One region of the Streptomyces sp. NBC_00122 genome, then DNA from elsewhere that is predicted to be linked to it. Evidence: riboswitches for the same ligand, from Rfam matches in the RefSeq annotation. Region 1 holds a riboswitch; each other region holds the start of a gene.

The links. A riboswitch is a leader RNA that binds a small molecule or an ion and turns the genes downstream of it on or off. The one in region 1 is predicted to bind cyclic di-AMP.
Positions count from the first base shown of each region.
Region 2: another riboswitch for cyclic di-AMP. It lies ahead of OG737_RS11230 (transglycosylase family protein); the one in region 1 lies ahead of OG737_RS23195 (M23 family metallopeptidase).
Region 3: another riboswitch for cyclic di-AMP. It lies ahead of OG737_RS26735 (peptidoglycan DD-metalloendopeptidase family protein); the one in region 1 lies ahead of OG737_RS23195 (M23 family metallopeptidase).

Region 1 is NZ_CP108191.1:4,897,953-4,901,217, reverse strand. Features, by position in the region: gene OG737_RS23200 (GntR family transcriptional regulator) at 183-860, opposite strand; gene OG737_RS23195 (M23 family metallopeptidase) at 1,043-1,846, opposite strand; cyclic di-AMP (ydaO/yuaA leader) riboswitch at 1,860-2,018, opposite strand; gene OG737_RS23190 (pitrilysin family protein) at 2,223-3,265, opposite strand, start outside.
Region 2 is NZ_CP108191.1:2,391,678-2,394,942, reverse strand. Features, by position in the region: gene OG737_RS11235 (transglycosylase family protein) at 1-647, shown strand, start outside; cyclic di-AMP (ydaO/yuaA leader) riboswitch at 924-1,096, shown strand; gene OG737_RS11230 (transglycosylase family protein) at 1,100-1,807, shown strand; gene eno (phosphopyruvate hydratase) at 2,080-3,265, shown strand, end outside.
Region 3 is NZ_CP108191.1:5,789,164-5,792,428, reverse strand. Features, by position in the region: gene OG737_RS26740 (SGNH/GDSL hydrolase family protein) at 1-418, opposite strand, end outside; gene OG737_RS26735 (peptidoglycan DD-metalloendopeptidase family protein) at 582-1,550, opposite strand; cyclic di-AMP (ydaO/yuaA leader) riboswitch at 1,555-1,727, opposite strand; gene OG737_RS26730 (tyrosine-protein phosphatase) at 2,044-2,835, shown strand; gene OG737_RS26725 (aspartate aminotransferase family protein) at 2,854-3,265, opposite strand, start outside.

The DNA.
Region 1 (3,265 bases):
CGGCAGCGCTGCGGGCACGGCGAATTCGGCGCCACGAAAATGCGGCAGCCCGGAAATGCGGCAGCCCGGAAATGCGCCGGCGCGGGAATCCGACTCCACGGGAATTCGGCGCGCAACAAATTCACGCACCCCGGAAATCCCGGCAGCGGCGCCCGGATACGTCCCTTTGTATACGGGCCCTGTTAATGCCGGCCGCTCGCCATGTTTACGGAAGGTTGCGAAGTGCTCACCGTCGGCCGGAGCCGCGGCCGGTGCGCGGCCGTCGCCCGGTCGGCGTGGACCGCCGTCAGCGCCCGGGCCCGCTCCGCGTCCCCGCGCGCCACCGCGTCCACGATCGCCCCGTGCTCCGCCCATGACTCCACCGGCCGGGCCGGCGCCTCCACCACGTACATCCACGCCACCTTGTGCCGCATCTGCGTGAGCAGGGCGACCAGCCCGGGACTCCCGGAGGCCTGCGCGAGCGTCTCGTGGAACCAGCCGCCCAGGGACCGCAGATCCTCGCCCTGGCCCCGCCTGGCCCGCTCCTGGCCCAGCCTGACCAGCCCGCGCAGCACCTTGAGGTGGGCCTCGGTGCGCCGCCGGGCCGCCCTGGCGGCCGCCAGGGGCTCCAGCAGCATCCGCACCTCCAGGAGGTCGGCGGCCTCCTGCTCGGTCGGCTCGGCCACACAGGCGCCCGCGTGGCGCCGCGTGGTCACGAACCCCTCGGACTCCAGGGTCCGCAGCGCCTCGCGGACCGGGACGCGCGAGACTCCGTACCGGCGGGCCAGCACTTCCTCGGTCAGCCTGCCGCCAGGTTCGAAGACCCCGGAGACGATGTCGTCGCGGATTGCCGTGCATACCGCGTGCGCAGGAATACGCAAGACCGAACCTCCGCTATTTCTGACTGCCACGCTCATTGGACGCGCATGTGCGCAACTCGACTCTATTGCAACACACGATAATTTCCGAGAGCGCTCGGAAATGCGAAACATTTGCCCGCCGGAGCAGCGCGAAGGCCCCGGCTCGGGGAGCCGGGGCCTTCGGTGAAGCGGTGCGGTGCGCGTCAGAGGCTGACGTCGTGCGAGCGCAGGTACGCGATCGGGTCGATGTCCGAGCCGTACTGCGAGCCGGTGCGGGCCTCGAAGTGCAGGTGCGGGCCGCTGGAGTTGCCGGTGGAGCCCGACAGGCCGATCTGCTGGCCGGGGGTGACCTGCTCGCCGACGGAAACGCTCAGCGAGGACATGTGCCCGTACTGGGTGTACGTACCGTCGTTGTGCTTGATGACGACGTTGTTGCCGTACGCGCCGCCCCAGCCGGCCTCGACCACGACGCCCGCGCCGACCGCGTGGACGGTGGTGCCGGAGGCGGCGTGGAAGTCGATGCCGGTGTGGCTGCCGGAGGACCACATGCCGCCGCCCGCCTTGTACTGCGTGCTGACGTACGAGCCGTCGACCGGTGCGACGAAGGTGTTGAGGCGCTTGCGCTCCTCCTCGCGGGCCGCGCGCTCGGCGGCTTCGCGCTCGGCCTTCGCCTTGGCCTCGGCGAAGCGCTTGGCCTCGGCGGCCCGCTGCTTGGCGTCGGCCTCGGCCTGAGCCTGGGCGGCCGCGTGCTCGGCAGCGCGGTGCTGGGACGCGGCCTGGTCCTGGATGTCGTCCTGGAGGTCCTCGGCGACGACCACGGCGCCGAGAGCGTTGTCCTGGGGCGACTGGTGGTCGCTGTTGTCCGCGGCGAAGGCCGGAGCGGCGAGGGAGCCGACGACACCAGTGGTGGCGAGGGCGGCTATGCCGGCGTAGCCGGCGGTCTTGCGGCTCAGACGGCTGGAACCACGGTGCTTACCGGAGCCGGCGGGACGACTGCCAAACGCCATGAAGGGGTTGATCCTTTCCTTCCTTCTCGCCTACCGGGTTAGCTGACGGGTTCGGAGCAGGAAGGTCTCCTACGGGCCCCCTCTGGCGAGGCGGTCCGATTCACCCCAGGGACACATGTGGGTCCCCGGCTCCCCAGGCTCGCGCCTGACGGGGACTCGGCGATCGCTGCCCGGTGCCGCGGATGCGACGGGTACGACTGACGGACAGCACGAGTGACGCTAGGCGGATCATCAGTCAATCGCCAAACAGACACGCCTTTTTGTTGCGTACGCCACACCACATAAAAGCAACCTCACCACCAAACGGACAAAAGGGCCCTGGCGGACAAGCCCGCCAGGGCCCTGCGTGAATCGGCCAGTCGACCGACTGCCGCCGTCAGTTGGTGACGACGCTCACCTCGCCGATCCCGAGGGCGCGCACCGGCGCCTCGATCTGCGCGGCGTCGCCGACCAGGATGGTGACCAGCCGGTCCGCCGGGAAGGCCTTCACGACCGCCGAAGTCGCCTCCACCGTCCCGGTTTCGGCCAGCTGCGCGTACAACTGCGCCTGGTAGTCGTCCGGCAGCTCCTGCTCGACCTGGTCCGCGAGGGTTCCGGCGACCGAGGCCGCCGTCTCGAACTTCAGCGGGGCCACGCCCACCAAGTTCTGCACCGCCACGTCCCGTTCGGCATCGGTCAGGCCGCCCTCCGCGAGGGTGCGCAGCACCTCCCAGAGGTCCTCCAGCGCCGGGCCGGTGTTCGGGGTGTCCACGGAGCCGCTGATGGCGAGCATCGAGGCGCCCTTGCCGTCGGCGGTCGAGCGCAGCACCTGGCCGAAGGAGCGCACGCCGTAGGTGTACCCCTTCTCCTCGCGCAGCACCTTGTCCAGGCGGGAGGTCAGCGTGCCGCCCAGGCAGTAGGTGCCGAGCACCTGGGCCGCCCAGACCCGCTCGTGCCGGTCCGGCCCGATCCGGCCGATCAGCAGCTGCGTCTGGACCGCGCCGGGCCGGTCCACGATGACCACGCGGCCGGTGTCGTCGGCGGTCACCGGCGGCACCGGGAGGGGCTCGGCGGTACCGCCCGTCCAGGCGCCCAGGGTGTCCGCGACAACGGCGTCCAGGTCGATGCCGGTCAGGTCGCCGACGACCACCGCGGTGGCCGTGGCGGGGCGTACGTGGGCCTCGTAGAAGGCGCGTACGGCCGCGGAGTCGATCCGCGCGACCGTCTCCTCGGTGCCCTGGCGCGGGCGGGACATCCGCAGGGAGGCCGGGAACAGCTCCTTGGAGAGCTGCTTGGCGGCGCGGCGCTGCGGATTGGCCAGCTCGTGCGGGATCTCGTCGAGCCGGTTGCGCACCAGGCGGTCGACCTCGGCATCGGCGAAGGCCGGCGCGCGCAGGGCCTCGGCGAGCAGGCCGAGCGCCTTGGGCAGCCGGGAGGCCG
Region 2 (3,265 bases), 2.5 Mb from region 1:
GTTCCGCCGTGAAGGGCCCGGCGCCGACTCGGCCGGACGAGGACGTGCCCTCCACGGGGAAGGGGAAGCCGTCCACGGACTTCGGCGCTCCCACCCCCGCCCCGAGCCCGTCGGCCACCCCGTCGTTCGTCATTCCCGACGGCCCGCTCGCGCCCTCCCTCGGACTGCCCGTCATGCCCTCGCCGGACGAGGTGACGCCGACCCCGACCGCCCCGGGCGCACCGACCGCCCCCGTGGACCCGAACGCGCCCACCACGCCGCCCGGCACCCCGGGCCAGCCCCCGGTGACCCCGGCCGACCCCGCGGCCCCCACCACTCCTGGCGCCACGACGGACCCGACGGCACCGGCCACCCAGGGCGCCCCGGCCACCCCGGGCACCTCCACCGGCCCCACCGCACCGCCCGTCACGGCAGCTGAGGGCAACGGCAAGCACCGCGGAGCCCCCGCGACCGAGACGCCGGCCGCATCTGATGCCGCGTCGGCCCCCTCGTACACCGTGCAGGCGGGCGACAGCCTGGTCACCATCGCGGATGCCAAGGGGGTCAAGGGCGGCTGGAAGGGGCTCTACGCGGCCAATGAGCAGGTCATCGGCGGCAACGCGGATCTGATCAAGCCCGGACAGAACCTGGATCTAACCGTGCAATAAGGACACTTGAGCCATCCGGAAAGAGTCGATTGTCCGTTTTCTGTAAGTGAGACATGCGTCTCTTCCGGTCAACTGGCGTGTCTCGCCCCGGGGCTTCCGCAAACCCCGCCCTCACCTGCGCAAACACCCGTACTGGCAGCGCAAGTAGGGGTCGTCTCCCCCCGATGTCGGTCGTTGAACATCGGGGGGAGACCTGTCTACCTTCTGAATCGCTCGCCACCGCGAGCTCCTTCGACCGCATCGCCGAGTCCTGCCGGCGGACGGAGGGAACAGTCGTCGCGTCAAGCGCCGAAGGCAGGAGCGGGGGAACCAAGGTAGGTGCCGGGAGCGGCCGTTGAGAGACGGTCACGCCACCGGCTAGGGGTTAAGACGTGCGCTAGGTCGCACGGCCGGGCAACTCACTCGCCCGAACCCGACAGCTCACCTCGTAGGCGTCGGTGAGGAGAAACTCCATGCTGCTTTCCGGCAAGGGCAAGCACCGCCGCGGTACCGCCATCGAGCGCACCGCCCGCATCGTCACGCTCGCCGGTGTCGCCGGTGTGGCCGTCGCCGCCCCCCTGATGGCCGCCGGCTCCGCCAGTGCCGCCACCTCCTCCGAGTGGGACCGCGTCGCGCAGTGCGAGTCCGGCGGCAACTGGGCCATCAACACGGGCAACGGCTACTACGGCGGCCTGCAGTTCTCGTCGTCCACCTGGGCCGCGTACGGCGGCAAGGCGTACGCCGGGCAGGCCAACCAGGCCTCGAAGTCCCAGCAGATAGCCGTCGCGGAGAAGGTCCTCAAGGGCCAGGGCAAGGGCGCCTGGCCGTCCTGTGGCGTGGGTCTGTCGAACTCCTCCTACAGCGGGGGCGGCGCGGCCGAAACCCCGAAGCAGACGGAGAAGAAGACCGAGACCAAGAAGACCCAGCCGAAGAAGACCGAGCCGAAGAAGGAGACGAAGCGCTCCGAGGCCCCGGCCCCGACCACCCGCTCCGAGCGCTCCGAGGCCCCGGCCCCGAAGACCGGCAACGGCTCGTACGAGGTCAAGTCCGGAGACACCCTGGGCACCATCGCCGAGGCCAACGGCGTCAAGGGCGGCTGGGAGAAGCTCTTCGAGCTGAACAAGGACATCGTCTCGGACGCCGACCTGATCTTCCCGGGTCAGAAGCTGAAGCTCAGCTGAACACTGCGGCAATAGCCGCAGGAGTCGCAGCAACGCTCACCATCCCCACCGCCCGGCGCGTCTCCCCCCACGCGCCGGGCGGTGGTGTGTGCGGCTGCAGAACCCCCGTCACCGAGGCCTCTATGTCCGGGAAGAGGGGTATTCGGGCCCTTTTTCGTCCCAGGAACCGGGCGGTCGGCAGGGTGAGTGCCCGGATCCGGTTAGGCTCTAGTCGGCCAGGCCGTCCCACGGCCTGACGCCACCGCACACCCAGCGTCACATCCCAGAAGGAGATGCTCGTGCCGTCCATCGACGTCGTCGTAGCCCGGGAAATCCTGGACTCCCGAGGCAACCCCACGGTCGAGGTCGAGGTGGGCCTCGACGATGGCAGCACCGGCCGTGCTGCAGTTCCGTCCGGCGCCTCCACCGGTGCATTCGAGGCCATCGAGCTCCGTGACGGTGACCCCAACCGTTACATGGGCAAGGGTGTCGAGAAGGCCGTCCTCGCCGTCATCGAGCAGATCGGCCCGGAGCTCGTCGGCTACGACGCCACCGAGCAGCGTCTGATCGACCAGGCCATGTTCGACCTGGACGCCACCGACAACAAGGGCTCCCTCGGCGCGAACGCCATCCTCGGCGTGTCCCTCGCCGTCGCGCACGCCGCGTCGGAGGCCTCGGACCTTCCGCTCTTCCGCTACCTCGGCGGTCCGAACGCGCACCTGCTGCCCGTTCCGATGATGAACATCCTCAACGGGGGGTCGCACGCCGACTCCAACGTGGACATCCAGGAGTTCATGATCGCCCCGATCGGCGCGGAGTCCTTCTCCGAGGCGCTGCGCTGGGGTGCCGAGGTCTACCACACCCTCAAGAAGGTCCTGCACACCAAGGGCCTGTCCACCGGTCTCGGTGACGAGGGCGGCTTCGCCCCGAACCTGGAGTCCAACCGCGCCGCGCTCGACCTCATCATCGAGGCCATCAAGCAGGCCGGCTACACCCCGGGCAAGGACATCGCGCTCGCCCTCGACGTCGCCGCGTCCGAGTTCTACAAGGACGGCAAGTACGAGTTCGAGGGCCAGTCCCGCTCGGCCGCCGAGATGACCGACTACTACGCCGAGCTCGTCGAGGCGTACCCGCTGGTCTCCATCGAGGACCCGCTGTTCGAGGACGACTGGGCCGGCTGGAAGACCATCACCGACCGCCTGGGCGCCAAGGTCCAGATCGTCGGCGACGACCTCTTCGTCACCAACCCGGAGCGCCTGGCCCGCGGTATCGAGGAGGGCTCCGCGAACGCCCTGCTCGTGAAGGTGAACCAGATCGGTTCGCTGACCGAGACCCTGGACGCCGTCGAGATGGCCCAGCGCAACGGCTTCAAGTGCATGATGTCGCACCGCTCCGGTGAGACCGAGGACGTCACCATCGCCGACCTCGCCGTCGCCGTGAACTGCGGCCAGATCAAGACCGGCGCCCCGGCCCGCTCGG
Region 3 (3,265 bases), 890 kb from region 1:
TCAGGTGCTTGAGGACCGGCACGCCCCGGGTGTCGAAGCCGGTGGTGATCATGACGTGGCCGACGGCCCCGGTGAGGTCGGCGACGGCCGCCTCGAACCGCTCCGCCACGTCGTCGGGGTCGCTGCCCGGCCGGATGATGTCGTTGCCGCCCGCGCAGAAGGTCACGAGGTCGGGCGCGAGCTCCTTGGCCCGCGGGACCTGTTCCGCCACGATCTGGTCGAGGAGCCGGCCGCGCACGGCCAGGTTCGCGTACCGGAAGTCGTGCTCGTCACGCCGGTCGGCCAGGAGCACGGCGAGCCGGTCCGCCCAGCCGAGAAAAGAATCCCCGGGTCCCGGGTCCCCCACGCCCTCGGTGAAGCTGTCCCCGATCGCCGCGTACGAGCCGATGGTCTTGAGTGTCGTCGTCGTCGCTGCCACGAGACGACATCCTTCACTCCCGTACACGACCTACGCCAACGTAAGCAGGGGTTGACGGACCGTGATCTTTACCACGCGGGGGATAAGGAATAGGTACACGTGAGGCCGGGACCCCCCTCGGGCCCCGGCCTCACGCACGCCGGTGTTGCGACGGCGGGTGCCGTCAGATGCTCACGCCCTTCGAGCGGAGGTAGGCGAGCGGGTCGATGTCCGAGCCGTAGGACGGGCCCGTGCGGATCTCGAAGTGGAGGTGCGGGCCGGTCGAGTTGCCGGTGGAGCCGGAGAGGCCGATGCTCTGGCCGCCGGTGACGCTCTGACCCGCCGAGACGGACAGCACGGAGAGGTGTCCGTACTGCGAGTAGGTGCCGTCCGCGTGCTGGATGATGACCTCGTTGCCGTACGCGCCGGCCCAGCCGGCCGAGATCACGGTGCCCGCGCCGACGGCCTTGACGGTGGTGCCGGAGCTGGCGATGAAGTCGACGCCGGTGTGGTAGCCGGAGGACCACATGCTGCCCGCGACCTTGTACTGGGTGGAGATCCCGCCGCTCACCGGGGCCACGAAGCCGGAGGCCGACTGCTGCGCGGCCGGCGCCTCGGCGGCGGATTCCCGCTGCGCCGGGGCGGCCTTCTGGGCGGGCTTCGGAGCCTGCTTCGGAGCCCGCTTCGGAGCCTGCTTCGGAGCGGGCTTCGCAGCTGCCCTGGGAGCCGGGTCCTGGGCCGGGGCGGCGGGGGCGGACTCGGCCGCGGCCGCCGCGCCGAGGGTCAGCTTCAGGCCCGGGTGGATGAGGGAGGGGTTGGTGCCGACGGCCTCGCGGTTGTCGGCGTACAGCTGATACCAGCCACCGGAGAGGTGACGCTCCGCGGCGATCTTGGAGAGGTAGTCGCCGGGCACGACCGTGTAGACGGTCGGCGCGGTCTCCACGGCGGCGGTCGGGGCGGCCTGGAGCGAGAGGGGAACCTGCGGCGCCACGGCGGGGGCCGCGGCCGGCGCGGCGGCCGGGGCGCCGGCCGCCTGGGCGCCGGCGGCCCCCAGCAGGGGCAGCGCGAGCGCCGCACCGCCGGTGCCCGCGACAGCGAGGCCGCGGAACATGGAACGGGACTTGGGACGGCGGTGCTTACCCTTTGCGGACATGGCGAATTCCTCTCCGTCGCCTGCGAGGTGAGCTGTCGGGTTCGGACTGGAGATGTCCGGCTGTCCATGAACGGAACATGAACGACTTCACCCCGAGCAGTCCCGGAAAAGATCCGGAACAGCGGCTTACCTGGTTCCCCCGCTCCTGCCGCGCGCGTGAATAGTCGAGTGCGGTTTCCCGGGCGGCGGCAGGATTCGGCGGTCCACCCGGATCGATCGCGAAGGTAATCCCATAAGGCCGTACGCAACAAGCCGTGAATTCCCTGACGCAATAACAGGGATGAGGGACCGACGGAATTCCGGTCACCCTGCGTCCATTCCCCGCCGCCAACGACCCCTCCGGCCGGGCCCTTCGGCTTTCGCGATCAGGCACGCACGGTCACCGTATGATCTGGCTCACGGGGCCGCGTCCGATCTCGCCGCTGTTTATGGCAAGTTGGCGCCAAGTACCTCAATTAGGACAGATGGCCCACTACGAAGCGGAGGAGTTCCCGTGACCCAGCAGATACAGGAGCCGGAACTGTCCGGAGTGCGCAATTTCCGCGATGTGGGCGGATTGCCGACTTCCGGCGGGAGAAGGGTCAAGACGGGACGACTGTTCCGAAGTGGACATCTTGCGCATGCCACCGAAACCGACGCAGAGTTCCTCGCCTCGCTCGGCCTCCACACCGTCTTCGACTTCCGCAACAACGCCGACCACGCCCTGGAGGGGCCGGACGTCGAACTGCCCGGCGTACGGAACGTCAACATCCCGCTCTCGGATCCGGCCGACGGCCGGGAGTTCTGGAAGATGGTCCGCGACGGCGACCTCGACCAGCTCCGCTCGATCCTGGGCGACGGGAAGGCCGCCGCCCGGATGGTGAACTCCTACCGCGGGATCATCAAGCACCGCACCGCCGAGCACAGCCGGGTGGTGCACGCCCTCGCCGAGGACAGCGTGCCCGCCCTCCTCCACTGCGCGGCGGGCAAGGACCGGGCGGGCCTGTCGATCGCCGTCACCCTGCTCGCGCTGGGCGTCGAGCGCGAGGCGATCGTGGCGGACTACCTGGAGTCGAACGCTCCGCACCGCCGCTACCGGGTACGCCGCAGCGGCGAGCCGGTCGAGGCCCGCTCCTCCGAGGCGATGGAGCTCCTCGCCCCGCTCTTCGACGCCCGCGCCGAGTACCTGGAGGCGGCCTTCGACACCATCGACGAGCACTGGGGCGGCGTGGACCGCTACCTGGCCGAGGGCCTCGTGCTCACGCCCGAGACCCTCGGCCGGCTGCGGGAGCGGCTGCTCGACTGACGACGGCGGGGCAGGCCGTCACCGGTTCCCGACGGCCTTCCCCCGGCCACCGCCGTGAGAGGCCCCCATCACCAGGGTCCTGGCGAAGTCCCACATCAGCCCCGAGCCTCCGTGCGCCTCGTCCATGACGTCCCGGAAGGCTCCGACGAACCGGTCGACGTCCCGCTCGTCCACGATCAGCGGCGGGATGAGCTTGATCACTTCGAGGTGGTCCCCGGACACCTGCGTGAGGATCCGGTGCTTCTGGAGCAGCGGCACGACGACCATCTGCGCGAAGAGCCCCTTGCGGGCAGCCTGCAGCACGGTCCACCGGCTGCGCAGCCCCAGCGAGGACGGCCGGCCGAACTCGATGCCGATCATCAGCCCACGGCCCCGCACCTCGTGCAGCAGCTCGTACTCGTCCACCAGGGCGGCGAGCCGCCCGCGCAGC